DNA from 2 places in the Priestia sp. KCTC 13724 genome. Region 2 is predicted to be linked to the other one. Evidence: riboswitches for the same ligand, from Rfam matches in the RefSeq annotation. Region 2 holds a riboswitch; the other holds the start of a gene.

Region 1 (5,103 bases), on a different contig from region 2:
TTAGTGATTTTAGTCAAGACATGCTTTCTGAAAAGAACCCTTTCCCCTGCATTTTAGGAGTAGAGGGATTAAAAAAAGATTTGCTGCGATTTGCGTTTGTGTCTTCACCATATAATTATAAAGATATCAGGCTCTGTGCAGATGCACTTAAAGAATATATGGCATGCTTTCGCACATTAGGTCGCTATACATCATTTGTTGTGTTCTTTGAGCCTGAACATAAAAAACGTACGATGACTCAGTATGAAACGATGTTTTGGGATACGCTCACATTTTTACATCGAATTGATGGAAAGCCTTGGCCCGAAGAAATCCCCAAAAACCCTAACGATCCTCTATGGGAGTTTTGTTTTGAAGGTGAGCCAATATTTGTTGTCTGTAATACGCCTGTACATGAATTACGAAAAAGCCGAAAGAGCAGCAGTTTCATAATTACATTTCAGCCTAGATGGGTGTTTGAGGGAATGACTCCTCATACAAAAATGGGACAGCAAGTTCAAAAAACGGTTCGGAATCGACTTGAAGATTACGACAAAGTTGAAGCGCATCCTCATCTAGGATGGTATGGAGATCAAGAAAATCATGAATGGAAGCAGTATTTCTTACGAGATGTTAACAACTCGTTCCCAACAGAATGTCCATTCAAGCTAAAAAGGAGTGAAAGAGATGGAGTTAAAAAAAGCCTTTATTAAAAAAGGAATTGGCGGTGGTCTTGAAGAAGTTATACATGAACTACTTCCAAAACATACCGGTTATGTAGAGGTTCAACATGATGTTGCAGGGCAGGAACACCCAAGTCATACTCACCCTACCGACGAGATTCTTCATATTATTAAAGGATCTATTTATTTTACAGTTGAGGGAGAAATAACTCGGTGCGAAGCGGGAGATCGTATTTATTTACCAAAACACACAAAGCATGCGTCAAAAGCTGATGTGAATGGTTGTACGTATGTAATCTCCATTTTAAAATTTTGATGAAAGAAGTTGATGACTGGAATGATTCAATCAAACCCTGTTTTAATCATAATAGATGTACAAAAAGGTTTTGAACAAGATGCTTGGGGAACTCGTAATAATATTCATGCAGAAGATAATATGCTCACTCTTTTACAAGCTTGGAGGAGACAGCAGTTTCCGGTTATTCATGTCCAGCATGCTTCAAAAAGCGAAACATCTCCTCTTTTTCCAGGGACGGAAGGATTCCGTTTCAAAGAAGGTTTCGGTCCTGTTGGTGATGAATACTTAATTCGAAAGCATAAAAATAGCTGTTTTATAGGAACAGAACTGGATAACTATCTGAAGGAAAACGGATACGATACGCTTATACTAGTAGGTTTAACAACGAACCATTGCGTCTCTACAACGGCACGCATGGCAGGAAACTTAGGTTATCGCACTTACGTCATCCACGATGCAACTGCGTGTTTCAATCTGTTATCATATGACGGTGAAACAACTTTTGCAGCAGAAGATGTTCATCGCTTAAGCTTATCATCTCTTCACAATGAATTTGCAACGGTTACTTCAACATCCGAAGCCCTACGCGTACTGCAATCCTATCAATATATAAAATGAGGCCTGATGCTTTTGCATCAGGTTTTTTGTGTAGATTATTCTGACAAAAACAAGTACAATAGAAACATCATTTTGAAAAAGGAGCACGATACATCATGACAGTAATTAGAAAAGCTTTAGCAGAAGACTTACCTACAATGGTGGCTATTTATAATCAGTCAGTACACCAAAGCGCAGCAACATTTGACTTAACTCCTGTAACAATTGGGCAACGTAAAAGCTGGTTTGAATCTCACGACCAAAGTCAACTGTTTCCACTGCTTGTTGCTGAACGAAATGGTGAAGTAGCTGGATACGCATCTTTGTCTTCCTACCGTGATAAAGAAGCATATATTCGAACAGTTGAACTCTCCGTTTATGTAGATGAAGCTCACCAAGGATTTGGAATTGGTAAAAGGTTAATGGAAGCTATTCTAGTACAAGCAAAAGAGTTAAATCATCACGTTGTTATTTCTGGTATTACAAAAGGAAACGATAAAAGTATTAAAATGCATGAACAGTTTGGATTTACCTTTTGTGGGGAATTTAAAGAAGTAGGATGGAAGTTCAATCAATGGCAAGATGTTCTGTTTTATCAACTGATTCTTTAAGTGAAATTAAATAGTATCTTGTTTGAGAATTATGTTATAATAGAAAGCGTTCTAATAATACATATCAACGTACCACAGGGGGAGCCTGAATGGCTGAGAGTGAACCAATTGTTCTGACCCTTTGAACCTGTTAGTTAATGCTAGCGTAGGGAGTGTGGAGCGTGCAGCTTGTGCTGCCTCCTGTGTTTGTCGTTGAATACTAATGATTTTACAACAGGAGTGAAAAGACGATGAACAAAGGAATGTCTTTACAAGCGAAAATTGAAGTGGCAATCTTTGCAGCTCTAGCAATGATAATTGATATATTGCCATCAATTACAATTGCACCTGCCGTGTCCATATCATTTTCCATGGTACCAATCTTCATTATTTGCTTTCGATGGGGATTTACATCAGGCGTGGTAGCTGGATTTTTGTGGGGATTGCTACAAGTTGTCACGGGTACTGCTTATGTATTAACACCTCTACAAGCATTTATCGAATATTTTATTGCATTTGCATTCATTGGTCTAGCAGGGCTATTGTCTGGTGCTATTAAGCAGAACTTAGCTACTAACAATCGAACAAAAGCATTTACATTTATTATTTTAGCAATTGTTATCGGCAGCGTTGCTCGCTATTTTTGGCACTTTGTTGCAGGGATTATTTTTTGGGGCTCTTATGCGCCAAAAGGAGTATCTGCATTATGGTATTCATTTACGATGAACGGACTAGCAATGGTGGGATCCATGATTGCTTGCCTAATCATTTTAGCCGTATTAATTCCGTCTGCTGCAAGAGTGGTATTAAATCGCGCATCATAAATAAAAGGAATGAAACCTATAGGAGTAACATCCTATAGGTTTTTTGCGTTTTTAAACCAATTTACATGTTTTCAGTGTTTTTGTTCTTTTTATGAAAGGGTTGAGGGTTTTTTTGTAGAATGGTATACTAGGTCTGTTTGTTGGAAGAATATACATACCATTTTTTGTAGGAAGGAATCATGTTAATGAACAAACGTAATCTCCTTTACATGACGATTGCAACATCCCTTTTACTCGCAGGATGTCAGCAAAAAGCTCAAAAAGCAACTGAAGTCGATACGGACTTGATGATTGCAGGAGAGATAGAAAGTCATGATCAAGAAGCAAAGAAAGATGTTGTTGAAAACCAGTACAGATATGATATTTCAGATACAATAGATGAAAAAATAATCTCGCAGTTTATGAATAGCTACTTCAAGGCTTTACATGATGGAATCCTTCATAAATCAGCTAAGTCAATTCAGACATATATAATAGAAGATAGTGAGTTTTATAAACAGCAAGTAATGAAAATTGATAATTTTTCGGAGCAAGGAATTCGTCAAGAACTAAAGACGTTTCAAGTTGTGAACTGGTATGAAGCTGAGAAAAATCAAATAAATTTACAAACGTTTGAAGAAGTCACCATCCATCAACCTAATAAAAAGGATTATACAAAGAGTATTAATCAATTGTATACGCTAATAAGCGATCAAGGTACATTGCGAATTAAAAGCGTAGAGCCGTATACAATGGATAAAGCAGAAGAAACGAAGTCAAATGCACCAGCTATTACAAGAGCAGCTAGCTTAAATGAATATAACGGTAAATGGTCCACTTCCAATTCTGACTTAAAAGGTGCTCCAATCGTAGAGTTTTATGCTTCTTCTAGCTCAGAGGCTACGGTGAAGATTCATGCCTATAAGCCACCAAATTCAGTAGAAGTAGCTACAGTAGAAGCAGAAAACATAATTTTTAAACATAATCAAGCTGTTATTCATTACGATACGGACAATAATGGAAATAAAGGAACAATTGTCGTGACCCTAAAAGCAAATTCTCTTTTTGTTATTCATCATTTAGAAAAGGCTTCTGAGTCTAAATGGACGATTCCTGCAGGCGCATTTGAGCTGTCCACGTTTGAAAGTTAAACAAGATAAAAGAAAAAAGGGGGATTCAAATGGGAAATCTATATATGGTGGCCATAATTTGTTCCCTGTGGCTTGTGCTGTCAGCATGTAGTGAGACAAAGTCTGCTCCGGCTCCGACACCAAAAGAGCCTGAATCAGAAGCTACCGTTCTGGTTGATGTCGATGAGTCTGCTAATGAGACACAAAAGAGTTCTTCTCTTCCCGTTGTGACAAATGAAGAAGCCAAACAGCTTGCTACAGATTCGTTGAAAAATGTTATCCAAACATTTGATACCTTAGGTAAACAAGAGGGATGGGACAGTGAAGAGAAACCAGCAGATTTTCAATTGCTAAGCCCTAGGCTCAAAGAATTTGCTACGAGTTCATTAGTTGCTACGAAACTAAAAACGATCGCCACTTCTTATTACTGTCAATGTGATGAGCAGTCTATTCCAAATCTAGCGACAACCGTACGTTTTAAAGTGATTAACAACCGCCCCGGTCAATTTTCAATCTCAGCTATTCAGCCACTGGACGAAAAAGGGAACGGAGGTATAACTATTTACTTGAATATGAAATACGGAAAAGATGGTTGGAAGTTAAATGAATGGGACGAAATGACGTATCGTCAAAAACCGTTAGATATTTCGTCAGATGAGTATTTAGAATATCTGAAAAAAATAACGCCTAACGAAGCAGTTTCGTTTAACAAAGAAACGACTATTGAAGATGAACATGGTAATCAAGAAAAAATCTTACTATTTAAAGATGATTCTGGAGAATTTGGTGTTTTGGCAAAGAGTTCAGAGCGGATTAACGAAGTTCAAGAGGATGTGCCAGTAACTTTGCCTTTGGAAGATAATGATGTAGATTTGAACAAGGTTACAGAAGTAGACGCTTCGGTTGTTCGTTCGTTTACGGAAACGTATTTACGTGATTTAACAGAAGCAATTAATCTTAATGAGTTTGATCGCATTCAACATTATTTTGAAAAAGATAGCACGTTGTTTAGCGAACAACAGC
Region 2 (5,103 bases):
CTGGCTCGTTGCAATCATTAATGGAGCAAATGTAATAAGGAGAATCTCTACCGGCGCAATCGGTATATATGCCAACGCGTAATCATCGAGTGTTTTACTTTTGCTTTCAGGATCCGCGATACGCAATAGTGCGATTCCCATTGCCGTTGTTCCTGTAATCCATCCCCAAGTGAAAATTCCTCGTTCAAACCAAATTGGACCAAAGAACTTGCCAGAAAGAACTCGGAATACAAACCATGCAAACAACAGACCGAATAATAATAACAGTGCAAAAGGTACAATATAGCTTGCTACCGCTGATAAACTAATAGAAGCAATACCAAACGCAACTAAGAAGTCTGTTGCACTTCCACTAATTCTGTTCATTACATCTGCATTAATATACTGATCGCTATTCGTTTTCTTCATAATACCTTTAATAGCTAAACCTACAAGAAAAGCTAGTGAAAAAGCCGGTATTGTTACTGAAGGCAACAACGTTTGACCTAGCTCACTTAAATAGTAGCCACCTAATGCGATAATTGTCACTAAAGCCACATGTAAGACAAGTGGATCAACAGCAATCGATGATACCGTATCCATTTTTGTAGAAGTGCGCTTTTCAGGGGGGATTAATCCTGTTCTTAATTCTCGTGGTAAGTCTTCAAATCTTGCAAGATAATTTGTTTCACCTTTTTTCGAATAATATTTAATGAACGCCAACCCTACTACGATTGAGCAAATAACACCAATCGTTGCTGATGTCATCGCTAGAGATAATCCTTCTTCCCATCCTTGCTTTGCAAACGCATCTCCGACAGCAGCCGCTGTTCCATGTCCACCGATAAATCCTGCTGCTAATAACAAGCCAAATCCTAAGTTTAAATCTCCCCAAACGTTATTTAATAGCAGCAATGAAAATAGTAAACCGACGCCCCACATTGCTAGCATAATCATTTGAGAATACGACCACATACTACCTACGCGACCCGCTATTTCTTTAAACTTTACACTTTGAGTTGCAATTGGAATTGCACCAAAAATAACCGCGATTAGAATACCTGGATAAGTTCCAATTTGATCAGTGAATGGAATGAGGCCAATACCGTTTGGCCCTAATGCTAAACCCAATATTCCAGCAATAATACTCGCAGGTAAAAATAAGTTTTGTACCCACCTGGCCTTTGCTCGAATAATGGTACCAGCCACTAATAACAGTGAGATGAAACCAAGATCCACAAATAAATCCCATGCTGATAGATTCATTAAACAACCTCCTTAAAAAATATAATTCCTACTAAATTGACAGGACTAATTTATATTAAACTAGGCAAACTGAAAAAGCCATTTAGCTTCAGCTAAATACCTCTTCAATTTGTGGCTTAATTCTTTAATTGAGCTTGTTTAAACGTAACGAACTTACAATTATTATATCATGATAGCACAGCCTTTGCACATTCCGACAAGATTCGTGACAATTTTCTCATTTTTTTCATTAACTACTCCAATCGTTTAGTTACTAGTTTCATATGTAATTTATCTCATTTATTTTTTTAAAATATCACTATTCAAACTACTACTTTCCATTACTTTTGAACCGTTTTTTCTAAACTTTTGTATAATTCTTTTTTTTATGTTAAATTGAATAAGAATAAAATGAAAGAATCCACTAGGGGTGCCGTTTGGCTGAGACAAGGAATCTTGATCCCTTTGAACCTGATCTGGCTTATACCAGCGTAGGAAAGTGGTACGGCGTTGTCGTGTAATACACCAACAACTGTCTTTACCACTCCATATAATGGGGTGTTTTTTTTGTTATTGCCTACATTTATAAGCGCGTTCCTTGTGGATTCAATTAGGGAGGAATATCAATTGTCATTTTCAGCTCAATTACGCAAAGAAGCAGCTTACATTTACGATGCCATCTTTCAACATCCATTTGTTGCAGGTATTAAGGAAGGAAAAGTTCCAAAAGAAGCTTTAATTCATTATGTGTCACAGGATTATGAATATTTAACTGCTTTTGTTCGCATATACGGTGCGGCGTTAACAAAATGTAGTACCCGTGATGAAATGGAAGTGTTTAATAACGGTATTTCAATTGTTTTACATAGTGAAGTCCATCCTCATAATAATTTTTGTAAAGTAGCTGGCATTCGTTATGAAGATATGAAGCATCAGCCCTTAGCACCAACAGCAAATCATTATATTAGCCACATGATGACGGTCGCACATACAGGGACACTAGGTGAAATTATTGCTGTGCTACTGCCATGTCCATGGACATACGTTGAAATTGGCGAGCGTATTGCAGGCGAAGTGAACTTAACACCGGATCACCCTTTTTACGAATGGATTTCCTTTTATACCAATGGAGAAATGAAAGAAACGACAAAATGGTTTTGTGACAAATTAGATGAGTTAGCAGAAAAAGCTTCAGCTGAGGAACGTAGACGTATGAAAGAGCATTTTATCAAAAGTTGCGAACTTGAGTATCTATTTTGGGACATGGCCTACAAACAAGAGCAATGGCCTCTATCTCAAACCATCGTGCACTCATAACAAACAGAGGCTGGGACATAAGTAATTCAGCCAATGATAAACCTGAACGATTGAGAGTTTCTCACTTTTAATCGTTCAGGTTTTTTGGTTGATTGTGAAAACAATGTTGGAAACAGGGTGGAATGGAGCGTAGGACACTCGACTCCTGCGGGAAAGAGAGGGAAAACGGAGATCCCGCAGCGCAGCGAGGAAGCTCAGGTTCCTCCCCGCGGAAAGCGAGTGGCCGTAGCGCAATGGAACGAACGTGTTGAGACAAACTAAAGAGATGGAAACAGCGAGTGTTCGTCTTTTAGAAGCAATCATTTTGTTATGTCCCAAACTCTTTCGTTTGACGTTATTTCAAAAACTTTTTAATCGTTTTTAGACTTTGGTTATCAGACGGATACTTAAAGGCAAAATCAAACTTTGTTGTTTGCTTCAGCACGCTTTTAAAGTGTGAAAACGTTTTAAAGCTTGCCTCACCGTGATATTGACCGATTCCACTCTCTCCAACTCCTCCAAATGGCAGGTGCGGCGTTGCCAGGTGCATAATCGTATCGTTAATGCACCCTCCCCCAAATGAAACCGTGTTAATAATTTGCTGCTGAACCTCTTCACTTTCTGAAAACAAATATAGAGCTAGCGGCTTTGCTTTTTGATGAACTGCACTTACGACCTCATCTACACTTTCATATTCAATAAGAGGTAAAATTGGACCGAAAATTTCGTCTTGCATAACGCTTGAATCCCATTTTACTTCGTCTAAGACGGTTGGAGCAATCTGGAGCGTTTCTTCATTATAATTACCGCCAATTACAACTTTTCCATCTTGTAAAAACTCAATTAAACGATCGAAGTGTCTCTCACTGACAATTCTGCCATAACGCCCGCTTGTGAGTACATCTTCGCCATAAAACTGCGTTACCGCTTTCTGTAGCTGTGCAATAAGCTGAACCTTTACGTCTTTATGAACTAACAAGTAGTCTGGAGCAACGCATGTTTGACCAGCATTCATACTTTTACCAAACATGATGCGCTTAGCCGCAAGTTCAACATTTGCATCTCTATGCACAATACAAGGGCTCTTACCTCCTAGCTCTAACGTGACTGGAATGAGCTGCTTTCCTGCTTCTTGCATAATGACTTTTCCAACGTTGACGCTTCCTGTAAAGAAAATATAATCCAGCGGTTGCTTCAATAAGATTTGAGTCGTTTCCACAGCTCCTTCTATAACTGTAACAAACGAAGGGTCAAACGTTTTGGCAAGCAATTCTTCCATTACCCTTGAAACATTAGGCGTCAGTTCCGACGGCTTAATAATTGCTGTATTGCCCGCTGCAATAGCGCCAATTAATGGTGAAATAGCTAGTTGAAACGGGTAGTTCCACGGTGCAATAATGAGCGTCACTCCGTAAGGTTCCGGGATGATATATCCTTTTGAACCAATATGAGTCATGACTGTCTTTGCTTTTTTAGACTTCATCCAGCCGTCTAAATGCTTTAGCGTAAAGCGAATTTCTTCTAACAAAATGCCAATCTCAGAAGCATACGCTTCTATTTCTGATTTGTTTAAATCTTTTTTCAACGCCTCCATAATTACTTCTTCATTGGATTTAATCATGGATTGCAAATCCTTTAGTGCCTGCACTCGCACGGCTTTGGACTTTGTCTTTTGTTCATAGAAGTACCGCTTTTGCTTTTCGACAATATTGCTGATAATGTTCTCATCTGTAACGTAATACTCACTATGCTTCATTTCTTCACCTCTTTGATCATAAACATTCTTTTTCAATTGTTGAAATTAATTCCTTTAATAGCCCTACCGCATCTTCTAATGCGAGTGAATAATAACGCTGCGTTCCTTTTTGCTCAATACTTACAAGCTTTTGGTCACGTAATATTTTTAAGTGATGAGAAACTGCTGGTCGAGAGAGGGTTGATTCTTTTGCGATTTCATTGACCGTTAGCGGTTCCTTTTCTGCTAATAATAAAATAATGTCCTGTCTCGCTGAATCGCTTAGTGCTTGAAAAACAGGAATACTGGATCGAAATAATTCCACTGCGCGTGTACTCATGCTACCTATCCTCTCTTACTTAACTTCTTGCATACTTCTTACAACTTTTGTAATAAGCTTACGTGGGAAAAACCTCGGCAGCATAGTTGCTACTTTAAACTTTGCTCCAAGTATAATAATCGTTTTCCCTCTCATGAATTGTTCATAACCTACTTTCGCTACATCTTCCACATGGAGAGCCCCTGATTCAAATAATTTTGAGCCACTTAAATTAGCTCGGTCACTAAAGCCCGTCTTAGTAGGCCCCGGGCAAAGCGCACTAATGGTTATATTAGTATCTTTCAACTCATTCTCCAACGCTTCAGTAAACGATAAAACATAGGCCTTTGTTGCATAGTAAACAGCCATCAATGGTCCAGGTAAAAAAGAAGCTACTGATGCAATGTTAAGAATTCGCCCTTGGTTACGCTCCACCATTTCTGGTAAGAATAGCTTCGTTAAATACGTGAGCGTTTTTATATTTAAGTCAATCATATCTGCTTCTTCAGCCCAAGATGTCTCGATAAAT

The links. Region 2 has a riboswitch for thiamine pyrophosphate ahead of tenA (thiaminase II). Riboswitches for the same ligand answer to the same signal wherever they lie in the genome.
Region 1: linked by a shared signal. The riboswitch ahead of thiT (energy-coupled thiamine transporter ThiT) and the one ahead of tenA (thiaminase II) in region 2 are both predicted to bind thiamine pyrophosphate.

The regions. Positions count from the first base shown of each region.
Region 1 is NZ_JBXDLD010000091.1:34,487-39,589, reverse strand. Features, by position in the region: gene AC1UFB_RS13365 (YqcI/YcgG family protein) at 1-692, shown strand, start outside; gene AC1UFB_RS13360 (cupin domain-containing protein) at 667-978, shown strand; gene AC1UFB_RS13355 (cysteine hydrolase family protein) at 1,000-1,578, shown strand; gene AC1UFB_RS13350 (GNAT family N-acetyltransferase) at 1,674-2,168, shown strand; TPP riboswitch at 2,236-2,338, shown strand; gene thiT (energy-coupled thiamine transporter ThiT) at 2,399-2,971, shown strand; gene AC1UFB_RS13340 (TcaA NTF2-like domain-containing protein) at 3,157-4,101, shown strand; gene AC1UFB_RS13335 (TcaA NTF2-like domain-containing protein) at 4,131-5,103, shown strand, end outside.
Region 2 is NZ_JBXDLD010000019.1:88,062-93,164, forward strand. Features, by position in the region: gene AC1UFB_RS03475 (sodium/glutamate symporter) at 1-1,245, opposite strand, end outside; TPP riboswitch at 1,641-1,739, shown strand; gene tenA (thiaminase II) at 1,852-2,541, shown strand; gene AC1UFB_RS03485 (hypothetical protein) at 2,659-2,802, shown strand; gene AC1UFB_RS03490 (aldehyde dehydrogenase) at 2,876-4,276, opposite strand; gene AC1UFB_RS03495 (ArsR/SmtB family transcription factor) at 4,293-4,595, opposite strand; gene AC1UFB_RS03500 (SDR family NAD(P)-dependent oxidoreductase) at 4,611-5,103, opposite strand, start outside.